DNA from 2 places in the Bacillus sp. MBGLi79 genome. Region 1 is predicted to be linked to the other one. Evidence: riboswitches for the same ligand, from Rfam matches in the RefSeq annotation. Region 1 holds a riboswitch; the other holds the start of a gene.

The links. A riboswitch is a leader RNA that binds a small molecule or an ion and turns the genes downstream of it on or off. The one in region 1 is predicted to bind cyclic di-AMP.
Region 2: another riboswitch for cyclic di-AMP. It lies ahead of C1T29_RS02865 (dicarboxylate/amino acid:cation symporter); the one in region 1 lies ahead of ktrA (potassium uptake protein KtrA).

Annotation. Positions count from the first base shown of each region.
Region 1 is NZ_CP026521.1:3,552,724-3,560,290, reverse strand. Features, by position in the region: gene C1T29_RS18190 (MFS transporter) at 44-1,576, shown strand; gene lytG (exo-glucosaminidase LytG) at 1,737-2,585, shown strand; gene C1T29_RS18180 (YiaA/YiaB family inner membrane protein) at 2,694-2,957, shown strand; gene ktrB (Ktr system potassium transporter KtrB) at 2,994-4,331, opposite strand; gene ktrA (potassium uptake protein KtrA) at 4,338-5,006, opposite strand; cyclic di-AMP (ydaO/yuaA leader) riboswitch at 5,079-5,227, opposite strand; gene bslA (biofilm surface layer hydrophobin BslA) at 5,374-5,919, opposite strand; gene gbsR (transcriptional regulator GbsR) at 6,115-6,657, opposite strand; gene betB (betaine-aldehyde dehydrogenase) at 6,856-7,567, shown strand, end outside.
Region 2 is NZ_CP026521.1:550,626-558,192, forward strand. Features, by position in the region: gene dctS (two-component system sensor histidine kinase DctS) at 1-1,212, shown strand, start outside; gene dctR (two-component system response regulator DctR) at 1,202-1,882, shown strand; gene dctP (C4-dicarboxylate transporter DctP) at 2,002-3,267, shown strand; gene C1T29_RS02860 (AI-2E family transporter) at 3,415-4,467, shown strand; cyclic di-AMP (ydaO/yuaA leader) riboswitch at 4,516-4,646, shown strand; gene C1T29_RS02865 (dicarboxylate/amino acid:cation symporter) at 4,719-5,957, shown strand; gene C1T29_RS02870 (ABC transporter ATP-binding protein) at 6,048-6,974, shown strand; gene C1T29_RS02875 (DUF2705 family protein) at 6,967-7,567, shown strand, end outside.

The sequences.
Region 1 (7,567 bases):
AATGGTGTATTTCGCATGTATTCATATAGGAAGGAATGACAACATGAAGACAAAACACTATTGGGTGATTTCACTGCTCGCTGTTTTAGCGGTCGGGCCGGGATTGATGTCTAACACGGCATTGTCGTCAGTTCAAAGCCTTGTTCAGAAAGCGGTTGGAACAAGTGTCTTCACATCAGTAAATCCAATATTGATCGGAAATATGGCCTTTGCCTTGTTAGTTCCGACAGGACCGCTGCTGAGGAAAAAATTCGGTGCTCGCCCCGTCTACCTTGCTTCATTACCTGTTTTTATACTAGGCTCACTGCTCATCGCATTTTCAAACGATATTGCATGGATGGCGGCAGGACGTTTTTTACAGGGAGCGGCAACAGGTGTCATGCTGATGATTATGATTCCAATGCTTGTACTGTCATTCCCGATTGAACGCAGGAACTATGCCCTGCTTGTGCTGATTGGGGGCTTTTATGGTTCTGTTATGATCGGCACGATCCTGGGAACGATTGCAACAAGCTATGGGCATTGGAGATGGCTGTTTATCACCTTTGGCACATTGTCACTGATCGGTGTCGCGGTGAGCTATTTCTTTCTCCATGACGAACATCACGGAGCGGCGGCTCAAGAACAGCCCCTTGATCGTGCGGGAATTCTTTTATCTGTTCTCCTTGCCGCAGCCTCAGCGGTTTCATTCATTTTTCTGCAAAAATGGGGGCTTTCATCGGGTTATGTATGGACAGGTTTCGGTATGACGTTATGTTTGTTCATTGTTCTATTAATAGTAGAATATAAAGTGAAAAATCCCTTCATTTCAATTAAACTAATGCTTCTGCCAAAACCGGTGCTGGGGTTATTGATCATAGCTGCAGGGACGATAATGGTAGCTGTCAGCCTGTCTGCTTTTCAAGGCTTGCTCCGTCAAATGTATGATATTTCTCAGGAGCAGCTCATTCTTTTAAACTTGACTCTTTTAATCGGAGTGGCGATCGCGGCCATTTTGAGCGCTCTGTTTTATGATAAAGTCGGACCAGGGATGCTCGGTATTATCGGCGGACTTATTCTCGTCTTTGTAAATTTTCAATGGCTGCATATGCAGGATCAATCGTCTCTCTATATGTTCGCAGCACTGTTTATCATGCTGGCAGCGGGAACAGGCCTGACAGTCGCCGCAGGGCTGATGGGAGCTGCCATGGGAGGCCCGCTGCCTGATTTGGTCAAGAGAATGACAGCTGTCCAGTTTTTAAGATTGTTTGTCTATATGGGAGTTCCCATTCTCATCGGTTTTTTCACGAAATTAGATGCGGCCAGACAAAACGGTTCGGTACAGGATTCTATGATGACTGCTTATCATGATCTCTTTTTCATTTCTTTTATCCTCAGCGTTCTGCTCGTCTGCCTGTCATTTTGTATGAATGCTACAGGAATGGGGCACAAGCTTGCACATAAACCACATGACCAAGCAAAAACAGTTCCGGAACCGGCCGTTTCAGGACAGGGATTGTCGAATGCAACTGTCAAATCACATCAAGTAATCAATGATACAGAATATCGGAATGCACTCAGAAATTTGCAAAAGTAGAAACGTGATAAAAACCTTTTCCTTTCACGAAAAGGTTTTTATTATGCAATCTTTTCCCAACTTTATCCCTAAAGAATTGAAAAATATTAGAAGTGCAAGTAAAATTCTAAAAGGTAGATTCTTTTACATTCGTAATCTCTTAATTCGAAGGAAGGTTTTCATGGCCCGTAAAAAATTGAACAAACGTAAACTCTTCATTACACTATTTTTCATTGTATCGATTCCGCTAGCTCTGTTTGTTTTAGCGACAACTTTATCAAAACCGATTGAAACATCTAAAGAAACCGAAGAAGTTGATGAACAGCAAGTATTTATAGACAGCCTGTCCGGGCATGCCCAAATTTTGTATGAAAAATATCATGTCCTCCCCAGCATCACAATCGCTCAGGCCATTCTCGAATCCGACTGGGGGAACAGCGAACTGGCTGCTAAGGCCAACAACCTTTTTGGCGTGAAAGGAAATTATAAAGGCCATCACGTTACGATGGAAACGGACGAAGTTGAAAAAGGGAAAAGAAAAACCATTCGTGCGAAGTTTCGAAAATACAGTACGTTTTTTGAATCGATGGATGATCATGCCCAATTGTTCATCCGCGGCACATCGTGGAATAAAAAGAAGTATAAACCTGTGCTTGAGGCTGGAGATTATAAGGAAGCTGCGACTGCACTGCAAACAGCAGGATATGCTACAGACCCTGACTACGCTCATAAAATCAGCGCTATTGTGGAAAAATACAATTTGGATGAGTACGATAAGGTAAACCCATCCCTCAAATCAGTGGATTTACATGCTTCCATTAAAGATAGTGCCGTCCAAGACGTATGGTCCAAGCCTTCTACTGATGATCGGTCTATAAGGCTTACCTCTGCCCAATCTTACGTCGGCAAAGATATAAAGGTTGTGTCTAAAAAACAGAAAGGCCAGTCTGTATGGTACCAATTCCAAATCAATAATAAACTCATCGGCTGGATTGATGATTCAGCTATTGAAATAAAGGAAGCAACCTAAGTCCTTTTTACTGGTATTTTTAATTCTTTGTTCCATTCAGGGGAATTTGAGGTATAATATTCCACGACAGTTATCACTAATTAACTATGCTTTTGGGAGGGAACAAAGGTGCAGAAATATAGACGCAGAAATACGGTTGCCTTTACCGTATTGGCTTATTTCACTTTTTTTGCGGGAGTATTTTTGTTTAGTATCGGACTCTATAATGCTGATAACCTGGAACTCAATGAAAAAGGTTATTACATCGCTGTTATGATACTCGTAGCTGTTGGCGCGATTCTTACACAAAAAGTGACCCGTGATAACGCAGAGGACAACGAGATCATCGCAGAACAAGAAAAAAGACAAAATCAATCTCATATCGAATCATAAAAAAATCCGGCGATTGCACGCCGGATTTTTTTGATATCACCCTGTAAACACTTCGCCGTCAGGGTATCGAATATTTGATTGCTCTGTTTTTGCGAATGAAAACACGAACGTTAAAGGACCAATTCTTCCGATGAACATGATGACAATGATGATACACTTTCCAGCTGTTGTCAGTTCAGGAGTAAGCCCCATCGATAGACCGACAGTTCCGAAAGCGGAAAAGGTTTCAAACACAATTTGAATAAACGGCGCTTGTTCTGTGATCGTCAGGGCGAATATCCCTAAAAACACGATGAACAAACCGGTGACGCTTACAGCTAAAGCTTTAATGATTATCGGATATTTGATGGAGCGGCGGAAAATCACCGTTTCTTTTTTACCTCTCAAGTAAGCAATAACAGATGTTAAAATCACGATGAACGTAGTCAGCTTAATGCCGCTCGCCGTAGAAGCGCTGCCTGCTCCGATAAACATCAATAATAAAGTAAATACAATCGTTCCTTCTCTCATACTTCCAAAATCAAGGGAGTTGAAGCCTGCGGTTCTCGGCGTCACTGCCTGAAAATAGGAAGCCCATAGTTTATCCCCTATATGCAGGTGGCCAAGCGTGCCAGGGTTGCTGTACTCTAGAATAAAGATCACAAGCATAGCAATCGCATTCAACATCAGCGTTCCTGTAAGCATAAGCTTTGTATGTAAGGAAAAAGCTTTGAAACGCCGATTTTTCATAATGTCAAACAGAACCGTAAATCCGATCCCTCCTGTAATAAATAAGAAAGTAATCACAAGGTTCACTGTAGGGTCCCCAACGTAGCTCATCAAATTATCAGGCCACAGCGAAAACCCGGCATTGTTAAAAGCAGAAATCGCGTGAAACAGACTGGCAAACAAGCCAGATGACCAGCCATACTGAGGCACAAGCCGGATGGATAGGATGAGTGCTGCTATCAATTCAATACTGATCGAGAACAGAAACAGGACTTTGACAAGGCCAATGACGCCGCCGATTGTCGGCTGATTTAAGGCTTCCTGAACCAGCATTCGTTCTTTCAACCCGATTTTTTTCCCTAATATCATGACGATCAAAACAGCAAACGTCATAAATCCAAGCCCACCGATCTGAATCAGCCCCATGATGACAGTTTGCCCGAAAAGTGTAAATTCTGTACCGGTATCGACAACTGCAAGCCCTGTAACGGTTGTAGCGGAAGCTGCAGTAAAAAGGGCATCGATCCATGACAATGGCTTCAGTGTAGAAAACGGAAGCTTTAACAGCACAGCCCCGATGATAATGGTTAGGAAAAAACCAATTGCAAGCACTTGAGGCGGTGTAAACCGAACCCATTTGATCACTTTATCCTTTTGAAGTGTCACCTTTGTCTACATCCCTTCGTTTTCAAAACGTTTAATATCCTTTTTGTGCCCCATGATCACCAGGCAATCCTGCTCGTGAATGATGTCTTCAGGTGCGGGAGAAAGACGGATATCTCCATGATGTTTAATGGCCAGGATCGTGCAGCCGTACTTTGCTCTCACATTCAGGTCAATAATTGATTTTGAATCAAGCTTTCGCGTTGCCAGCAGCTCGACAATACTGTAATCATCAGATAAATCAATGTAATTCAAAACGTTTTCGTCAGAAAGGCTTTGTGCGATCTTGACTCCCATGTCTTTTTCAGGGTGGATAATACGATCCGCGCCGATTTTTTCAAGCACCTTGTGATGATAATAGTTTTGAGCTTTCACCCAAATATTAGGGATATCAAATTCCTTTAATAATAGGGTGGTCAGTGTACTCGCTTGAATATTCGCTCCGATGGCAACAATTACATATTCAAAATTGCGTATTCCTAATGAAAGCAATTCGTTTTCTTCGGTGGCGTTGGCAATTACCGCATGAGTGGCGTAAGAAGCATATGCATTGACCTTTTCTTCGTTGATATCAACTGCAAGGACCTCGTGTCCCATTCTGTGCAGTTCTTTGCAAATGCTGCCGCCAAACCGGCCCAGCCCGATCACGGCAAATTGCTTATTTTTTATTCTTCCCACTGTTCATAACTCCCTTAGTAAAATTAACGTTTTTTAAGCAAAAAAGACCATTTCAAAGAATGGTCGCAATAGACCTCCTCTCTGTATACGCCTACGAGGTTAGCTGTCGGATTAGGGATTCAGAGTACCCCCTCTTACTTAGTAAGATTCACCCCAAGGCTGTTAATAAAACAGCCAATCGTTGGTTCCCCCGTTCGTGTTTGATTAAGCGGTAAAAGAGACTTTATGAAATTGAACACTCAAGAATTTACTCCTGTTTCTAGTGTTTGTCAATTTAAATTTTAAACCAGAAAAAAGATAACGGAAATGAGAGAAAAAAGGGTAGGGGAAAACGCAAAAAAAGACCGGTGTTAACCGGTCTTTTACATTAGTTGCAGCCGCATGGCTGAGTCGGAGGAGTACTGCGCTTAGCCACGTCAATGCTGGCTTCTGCGTAAAATTTATTTCCGATGCTCAATGATTTATTCTCCGCGCGGAAAGTATATGTACCAGCGGCAGGAAGTGTTTTGTTATTCAGTTTTAATTTGAATTCGCCAGCTCCTAACAAATCAAGTGCCAAAGGAATTCTCACTGTTTTCCCATTATTGAGGATCTGTGTTTCACGCAAGGCATTACCGTTCATTGTGTCCTTCGTATTTGCAGTAAATCCGCTTGGTAACGTAAATTCCATCACGCCAAGGCTGAGAAGCGTATTTGGACGGTAAGTCAATTCGATATCTGAGAAAGACCATTCCGTTTTGCTGGCGCCAGTGATTGTTGCGAACAATGAAGCAGTAGACTGTGTTCTCATAGTAGATTCAGTATGAGCTTTAGTTGATGTAGATTCAGCCGCGAAAGAAGCTGTTGGTGCAGAAACGAGTAACCCGAGACTTAGTGCACTAATTGCCAAAGAAGATAATAATTTGCGTTTCATAATAAAATTCCCCCTAAAAATTAATAAATTAAAGGCCTGCCCGCTTTTCACCTCCTCTGAAAGGCCAAATACAAATTTTACCTACATAAAATTACCATCAAATATTTTGGAAGTAAATGGGGTGTTTTTCCCGTATTTTTCAAATTTGTAGTAGTTACACTAAAAAAACGCCTGGTTTCCCAGGCGTTTGCTGTTTTACTTTGTTTCGATCGGTATAAATTTAAAAATTTCTCCGCTCTGCACCGCTTCAGCAAGCCGCTTCAGCCAGTCGTAGTAAGCTTTAGAGCTTTCCAGCTGATCATATAACTGCTGCGCTTCATTTTTGATATCCTCATCGAGATCTTCCTTGCTTAAAACCTTTTGTAAATCAGCCTGTGCTTCTTCGATCGCTGCTACATTCACTTGAACCTCCCGCTCCCATTTAGGGGGAAAGAAATTTGTGAAAAATTTAAAGAAATCTTTTTCAGCTACAAATGTATGCTTGCGGATGCCCCGGTGAAATGTTTTTTTCACTACGTTTAAGTCTTGAAGCTTTTTGACACCTGTGCTCATGCTTGGTTTGCTCATTTGCAACTCCTCGCGCATTTCGTCAAGCGTCATCTCATCCCTCATATACATCGTCCCATATAAAATCCCGACACTGCGGGTAATTCCGTAAAGATCCATCGTTTCAGCAATGGAGTCAATAACAAGATCCCGAGCCTGTTCTATAGCTGCAAATTCTGGATTTTCATCCATACTGACCCTCTTTTCCTTTAGAAAGTTAAATTCGTTAAGTTATTTCTTTATGTTCTTTATCTTAACGAAACATAAGGAAAAGTCAAAAAGAAAAATTGAAAAGGGGCTTTGACAGTTTAAAAACCGTATGTTAGATTAAGGTTGTTAAAAACATTAAATTTTTATTTAACAAACTTTATTTACGTCAAGGAGGCTTATATGAGTCAAACATTTTACATTGACGGAGAATGGATCAGTGCCGAAAAAGGACAGATCCGGAGCATTATCAATCCATTTAATCAAGAAGAAATTGCAACTGTAAGCGAGGGAGGGCGAGAGGACGCCATCAAGGCAATCGCAGCCGCGCGCAGAGCATTTGACAAAGGAGAATGGTCTTCATTATCCGGGCTTGAACGCGGGAAGATTGTTCTGAAAATTGCGGAATTAATCAGACGCGATCTCGAGGAGCTGGCAGAGCTTGAATCTCTTGATACAGGAAAAACACTCGAAGAAAGCAAAGCCGATATGGACGATATCGCCAATGTTTTTCAATATTACGCCGGCTTGGCTGACAAAGATGGCGGAGAAATCATTTCATCTCCGATTCCTGATTCAGAAAGCAAAATCATTAGGGAGCCGATCGGGGTTTGCGGCCAGATCACTCCATGGAATTATCCGCTTCTTCAAGCGAGCTGGAAAATCGCACCTGCACTGGCTGCAGGAAACACAATCGTCATGAAGCCGAGTGAGATTACGCCGCTGACGACAATCAAAGTCTTTAAGCTGATGGAAGAAGCCGGCGTACCAAAAGGTGTCGCGAACCTTGTCCTTGGACCGGGAGCTACAGTGGGCGATGAGCTTGCCGCAAACAAAGACGTCGATTTGATTTCGTTTACAGGCGGAATCGAAACAGGCAAAAAAATCATGCGGG
Region 2 (7,567 bases), 1.8 Mb from region 1:
ATCGGCACGGCGGTTCGCGCTTTTTATCCGGTTAAGGATCACGACCTCAACCAAATTGGCGTTGTGCTTGTCGGAAAAACACTGCCGGGGATTGCTGACATCCTGCTTCATTTAAAGCGTGATATCGCATTCATCGTTGTGCTGACACTCGGCTTCGGGCTTGCGGGTTCCTTTTTGCTTGCCCGTCATATCAAAAAACAAATGTTTCAGCTTGAGCCACATGAGATTGTCCGAATGTATGAAGAGCGGACGGCGACGTTTCACTCAATGAATGAAGGGGTGATCGCCATTGACAACCGTCTCATCATTACGATTTTCAATGAAAAAGCGAAACAGATCTTTGAAGTGCAGGGGGATCTGATCGGCAAGGTGATCTGGGAGGTTCTCAAGGATTCGCGCCTGCCCGAAATCGTGGAGCGAAACAAAGCGGTTTATAATGAAGAAATTCGTGTTAGCGGTAAGGTGATCATGAGCAGCAGAATTCCGATCGTCATGAAGAAAAAAGTGATCGGCGCCGTCGCGATTTTTCAGGACAGAACGGAAGCAGCCAAGATGGCAGAGGAATTGACTGGTGTCAGAAACTTTGTGGAGGCGCTCCGTGTCCAAAATCACGAGCATATGAATAAGCTGCACACGATCGCCGGTCTCATCCAGCTGGGGAAGTCTGAAAAAGCCTTGCAGCTTGCATTCCAGGCATCAACTGAGCAGGAAAATGTGACTGAATTTTTGCACCGCTCGATTCAAAATGACGCTGCGGCCGGCCTTCTATTAAGTAAAATCAGAAGGGGAAGGGAGCTCGGCATTGCTGTTCATATAGATGAAAACAGCAGTCTTCAGCAATTTCCCGAGCATGTTGATCAGCATGATATCGTCGTGCTTTTGGGGAATCTGATTGAAAATGCCTTCGGTTCATTTGAAACCGTTCAATCTGATGACAAACGAATTGACATTAGTATCGAACAAACGGATGATATCCTTGCTATTTTAATAGAAGATAACGGCTGCGGGATTGAACAGGCACATATGCCGCACCTTTATGACAAAGGTTTTACAGTCAATAAAACAGGCGGCACAGGCTATGGCCTGTATTTAGTGAAACAAATCATAGACAAAGGATCGGGCACGATAGAAGTTGATTCACATGCGGGGCAGGGGACATCTTTTTCTATCGTTTTTCCAATGAAGGGGGAGGAAGCACAGCATGGCTCGTAAAGAATGGAAAGTTCTGCTCATTGAAGACGATCCGATGGTTCAAGAGGTCAATAAGGATTTTATTACAACTGTTAAAGGCTTTACTGTCTGTGCAACAGCAGGAAACGGAGAGGAAGGCATTAAGCTGATTAAAGAAGAACAGCCCGATCTCGTCATTCTCGATGTGTACATGCCGAAAAAAGACGGCATCAAGACTTTGCAGGAGATCAGAAAGCAAAAGCTTGAAGTGGATGTCATTGTCGTCTCCGCTGCAAAAGACAAGGAAACGATCTCTCTTATGCTGCAAAACGGGGCGGTTGACTATATCTTAAAGCCGTTTAAGCTTGAGCGAATGAGACAGGCGCTCGAAAAGTACAAGCAATATAAACAAAAAATCGAAGCGAATGATACGCTGTCCCAGGAACAGCTCGATGCGATCCTGAATATTCCGCAGCAGGCCGTACAGGATCTGCCGAAAGGGTTGAATCACTTCACGATGAATGAAGTCACTGCATTTTTGAAACAGCAAACCGCATCCCTTTCTGCGGAAGAGGTCGCCAAGGCGCTCGGCATCGCCAGAGTGACAGCCAGACGATATCTTGATTACTTAGAAAAAACCGGGATCATCAAATTGGACGTTCAATATGGCGGAGTCGGCCGGCCGGTCAACCGCTACGTGTTAAAAGGATAAACCTGTGACCAAAAAGACCAAAATGTCCGTTATGATCATAAACTTCCCCAGACTATATGAAAACGCTATCATTCTAGTAAGAAAGACACAAAGGCGAATAGGACAGGGGGATGAAGGAGATGAAACTGTTTAAAAATTTAACAGTTCAGGTCATAACCGCGGTCATCATCGGGGTCATTGTCGGGCTGGTCTGGCCGGATGTCGGCAAAGAAATGAAACCGCTTGGCGATACATTTATCAACGCTGTTAAAATGGTGATCGCACCAATCATTTTCTTCACAATCGTTCTCGGGATTGCAAAAATGGGCGATATGAAGAAGGTTGGAAAAGTAGGGGGAAAAGCGTTTATCTATTTTGAGGTTGTCACCACCCTCGCACTCATTATCGGTTTATTTGTCGTCAACATCATGAAGCCGGGTGCGGGTCTTGATTACAGCAAGCTTGAAAAGGGAGATGTATCACAATACACGCAAAATGGCGGTCAGGGAATCGACTGGATTGAATTTGTGACACACATTGTTCCGTCCAACATGGTTGATGCCTTCGCAAAAGGGGACATTTTGCAGGTCTTATTCTTTTCTATTCTTTTCGGAGTCGGTCTTGCGGCATTAGGTGAAAAAGGGAAAAGCGTCATTGATTTCTTCGACAAGGTTTCTCACGTCTTTTTCAAAATTATCGGCTACATTATGCGAGCTGCGCCAATCGGGGCATTTGGGGCGATGGCGTATACGATCGGGCACTTCGGTCTCGATTCCATCAAACCGCTGGCAAGCTTAATGATGTCTGTTTATATTACGATGTTCCTGTTCGTATTTGTTGCTTTAAATATCATCTGCAAGCTTTACGGATTCAGCCTGTGGAATTACCTGCGCTTCATTAAAGATGAGCTTCTGATCGTGCTTGGCACAAGCTCTTCCGAATCGGTGCTTCCGCGTATGATGGATAAAATGGAGCGCTACGGCTGTTCCAAATCCGTTGTCGGGCTTGTGATTCCGACGGGCTATTCATTTAACCTCGACGGCACATCCATTTATTTATCAATGGCGACGGTCTTTTTGGCACAGGTGTTTGGAGTAGACCTCAGCATCGGCCAGCAAATTACGATTATCCTCGTGCTGATGCTGACATCGAAGGGAGCGGCAGGTGTGACGGGGAGCGGATTTATCGTCCTTGCCTCAACGCTGTCAGCGCTTCAGGTCATTCCGCTGGAGGGCCTTGCACTCCTGCTTGGTGTCGACCGTTTCATGAGTGAAGGAAGAGCCATTGTGAACCTGATCGGAAACGGAATTGCCACGATCATTGTTGCAAAAAGCGAAAATGAATTTGATGAAGCAAAAAGAGTAGAGGCTGTTGAAGGCATGAAAAAAATGAAAACAGCAGTTTGAAAAAAGAACGGCCCATTCATGGGCCGTTTTTTTAATTGTTTAAGAATTATTAAGGTAAGGACAGAGACCTCAGCATTTTTTTGTTATATAATTTACAAATGGATACTATATTGAATGAAGGACGTTTGTCCTAACAGGAGTGTATAAATGGCCGCTTTAGTTAAATTTTTTCAGCACCCGGGAGTAAGACGTTTCTCCATCTTTGTCGTGTTAACTGGTGTGTTATATCTATTTAAGAGCATGATCAACTTAATATTGCTTACCTTCATTTTCACGTTTTTAATGGATCGTTTGGAGCTTGTCGTGCGGCAGTTTGTAAGCCAGTTCTTCCGCGTAAGCCAGCGGGTTGTCATTACGTTTCTTTACATGCTGCTTGCTGTGCTGCTAACAGTCGGGGGTTTTGTGTTTTATCCGGTCGTCGCCGCGCAGATCCAGCAGCTGGTCAAGCAGATTAAACATATTGCGTATCACCCTGACAGCATCCCTTTCTTTGATGAGATCACCAGTGTTTTCGGAGATATCAACATCAGTTCATATGTCAAAGAGGGCTTCAATGTAGTGTATACGTATCTGGCCGATATCAGCACATTCGGTTTGCAGGTCGTGATGGCGCTTATCCTCAGCATGTTTTTCTTATTTGAGAAAAAACGCCTTTCTGAATTCATGGCGAAATTTAAAACGAGCAAACTGAGGGTCTTTTATGAGGAAATTGCTTTTTTCGGAAGCAAATTTGCCAGAACGTTCGGCAAAGTGCTTGAGGCACAATTTATCATTGCGCTCGTCAATTGTATTCTGACGTTTATCGCGCTTTGGATTATGCACTTCCCGCAGCTGTTTGGGCTGTCTATTATGGTGTTCTTCCTTGGATTGATCCCTGTGGCAGGCGTCGTCATTTCCCTGATTCCGCTCAGCATTATCGCCTACAGCACTGGCGGCGGAATGTATGTGCTTTACATTGTGCTAGTCATATTCGCCATTCATGCGATCGAAACCTATTTCTTAAATCCAAAGCTGATGTCTGCGAAAACAGAGCTGCCAATCTTTTTCACCTTCACAGTACTCATTTTCTCTGAACATTTTTTCGGCATTTGGGGCTTAATTATCGGGATTCCGATCTTTGTATTTCTCCTTGATATTCTTGATGTCACCAACAAGGAGGATCGACCTAAAAGATCCAGAGAAAAAAGTAACAAAAAATAGTTTACAAAATTGGATCTTTTCTGTATAAATAAAATAGATCATATAATAGTAAGCCACACGCTTAATCCTATCATAAGGAGTGGGGGACCCGATCTTTTGGGGTTAATTTTTCATCTGAAAAACGGACATCTCTTCGTCCGAACCCGTCAGCTAACCTCATCAGCGTGAAGAGAGAGTCCTGTGGTTTGATTGTATAGCCAAAGCCCGCGGGAGTCTCTCGCGGGCTTTTTTCAAAAGAGGGAGGAATGCGGATGAAGCTGGCTACAAAGATTATCATTGCATTGGTGCTGGGTGCTGTGACGGGGATTATTCTTAACGTAACATCACCTGAATTATTTGAAAATTTAAATAAGTTTGTATTTGGTCCTCTAGGCACCATCTTTTTAAACCTCATTAAAATGCTTGTCGTTCCGATTGTCTTTTTCTCACTGACGCTGGGAGTAGCCGGGTTGGGCGATCCTAAGAAGCTTGGCAGAATCGGCGTGAAAGCCATTTCTTATTTTCTCATCACGACTGCAGTCGCTATTACGATTGCCATTATTTTAGCTCTTGTCATCAAACCGGGAGAGTTCGGAACGTATGATACTTCATCTGCCGAATTCACTGCTGAAAAAGCCCCAAGCATTGCAGACACTCTGTTAAACATTATTCCGACCAACCCTGTTCAAGCGATGACGGAAGGAAATATGCTGCAAATTATTGCTTTTGCCATTTTTGTCGGACTTGGAATTACAATGCTCGGAAAAAAAGCGGATATGCTTCTTAAAGTCGTTGAACAAGGAAATGAATTGATGATGTACTTGGTGAATCTTGTCATGAAGTTCGCTCCGTATGGTACATTCGGTCTGATTGCGACAGCTATCGGAAGCCAAGGATTCAGTGCAATGAAAGCGATGGGATTGTACATGGTTGTGGTAACCGTTGCATTGCTGATACATGCAGTCGTTACCTACGGATCTACAGTAGCGCTTCTAGCCAGAAGAAATCCGATCACGTTCTTTAAAGATTTCTCAGAGGTTATGGTTGTGGCGTTCAGTACCTCCAGCAGCAATGCAACACTCCCGGTATCTATGGATGTGGCTCAGAAAAAATTAAAAGTGCCTGAGCCAATCAGCAGCTTCGTCCAGCCGCTCGGTGCGACAATTAATATGGACGGAACAGCCATCATGCAAGGGGTAGCCACTGTCTTCATCGCGCAGGTGTTCGGGCATGATCTGACATTTACGCAGCTGCTGATGGTAATACTGACGGCTGTGCTGGCAAGTGTCGGAACCGCTGGTGTTCCGGGAGTCGGTTTGATTATGCTAGCCATGGTGCTTCAATCTGTCGGCCTGCCTGTCGAGGGAATCGGATTGATTCTTGGAATTGACCGCTTGCTTGATATGCTCCGTACAGTGGTGAACACAACAGGTGACGCGGCCTGCGCTGTCATCATTACAGAAACCGAAAAGAATAAGCAGACTGAGCAAGCGCCGACTCTATCGGTTTAACCAAACATTTGGAAGCAACAAATGCTATAATACAAACAGTGCCTAATTTTGGGCACTGTTTATTTTTGGTTGAAAAAGGAGGAAGGCTTTATGGCTGAGCCGATTTTACATATTGAAGGCCTCGATAAAAAGATTGGGTCTAAAGCGATTTTAAAACAGATCAGCATGGACGTCATGGAGGGTGAAATCATCGGTCTGCTCGGTCCGAATGGTTCCGGAAAAACAACACTTATCCGTATCATCGTCGGGCTGCTAAAACAAAACAGCGGAAGCGTGACAATCAGCGGATTCCAGCATGATACAGAGTTTGAAAAAGCGATGGAAGCGGTTGGAGCGATCGTCGAGAACCCTGAGTTCTATCCGTACCTGACAGGCTGGGAAAACCTCAAGCACTTTGCGAATATGCACAGGAAAATAACGGATGAACGGCTTGATGAAGTGGTGGAACGTGTCGGGCTGACGTCAGCCATTCATGATAAAGTGAAAACCTATTCTCTTGGAATGCGGCAGCGTCTGGGAATAGCTCAGGCAATTCTTCACCGGCCGAAGCTTCTCATTCTAGATGAACCGACAAACGGCCTCGATCCTGCGGGGATGAAGGATTTTCGCGATCATATTAAGGAGCTCGCAGAAGTGGAAGGAACAGCAGTTCTGTTCGCCACTCATTTATTGCGCGAGGTTGAAGATCTGTGCGACCGTGTCATCATCATTCAAAAGGGTGAGATCAAAGCGGAAGTCAGCTTACAAGGAACTGGTCAAACCACAGAAAAAGCGATTATAGAAGTGCAGCCGCAAGAAAAAGCGCTCAATTGGCTGACAGGCAATCAATATCAAGCTGAGCGCCAAGCTGGGACGATTGTAGTTGAGGTAGCAAAAGAAAACATTCCGGAGCTGAACCGATTACTTGTCGGACAAGGTCTGAATGTATTCTCCATTACGCCTTACACGCAATCACTGGAAGACGAATTTATAAAAGCGACGACTGCTCATCAAGAGGAGGGAGAAGAGCTTGTCTAAATTAATTTGGAATGAACATATGAAACTTTTTAATCGGAAAGTCACTTTGGTTTCTCTGATCCTGATGGCTGTCTTCCAATTCTTCATGGCATTGATCATTAAACGGATTGTCGTCAGTGCCGGGACAGATGAAAACTTCATCGGCTATTTATCGTATACACCGAGCCTGAACATTTTGCTGCAGGCTTTAACGATCGTGATTGCTGCGACAATTATTTCGATGGAATTTGATAAAAAGACGATCAAATTTTTGCTCATTCGTCCGGTTAAACGCCAAAAGGTTTTTTGGTCAAAATTAATCACAGTCGTAATGGTCAGCTTTTATTTGTATGTGGCTTACTACATTTTGGCTTTATTATTCGGTCTCGTGTTTTTTGGCACATCCGTGACCTCGGAATCACAGACATTGCTGGTCAACACCTTGGCGCTGATCGGATCAAACTGGCTTGAAGCCGTGATGATGGGATTATTCGGACTGCTTTGTTCTTCGCTGTTCCGAAATAGCGCGGTAGCAGTTGTTGTTTCCTTTGTCGTTTTATACGGAGCGAGTACACTTGTTCAGCTCATGAAGTTGTTTGAAAACAAGTGGGGAA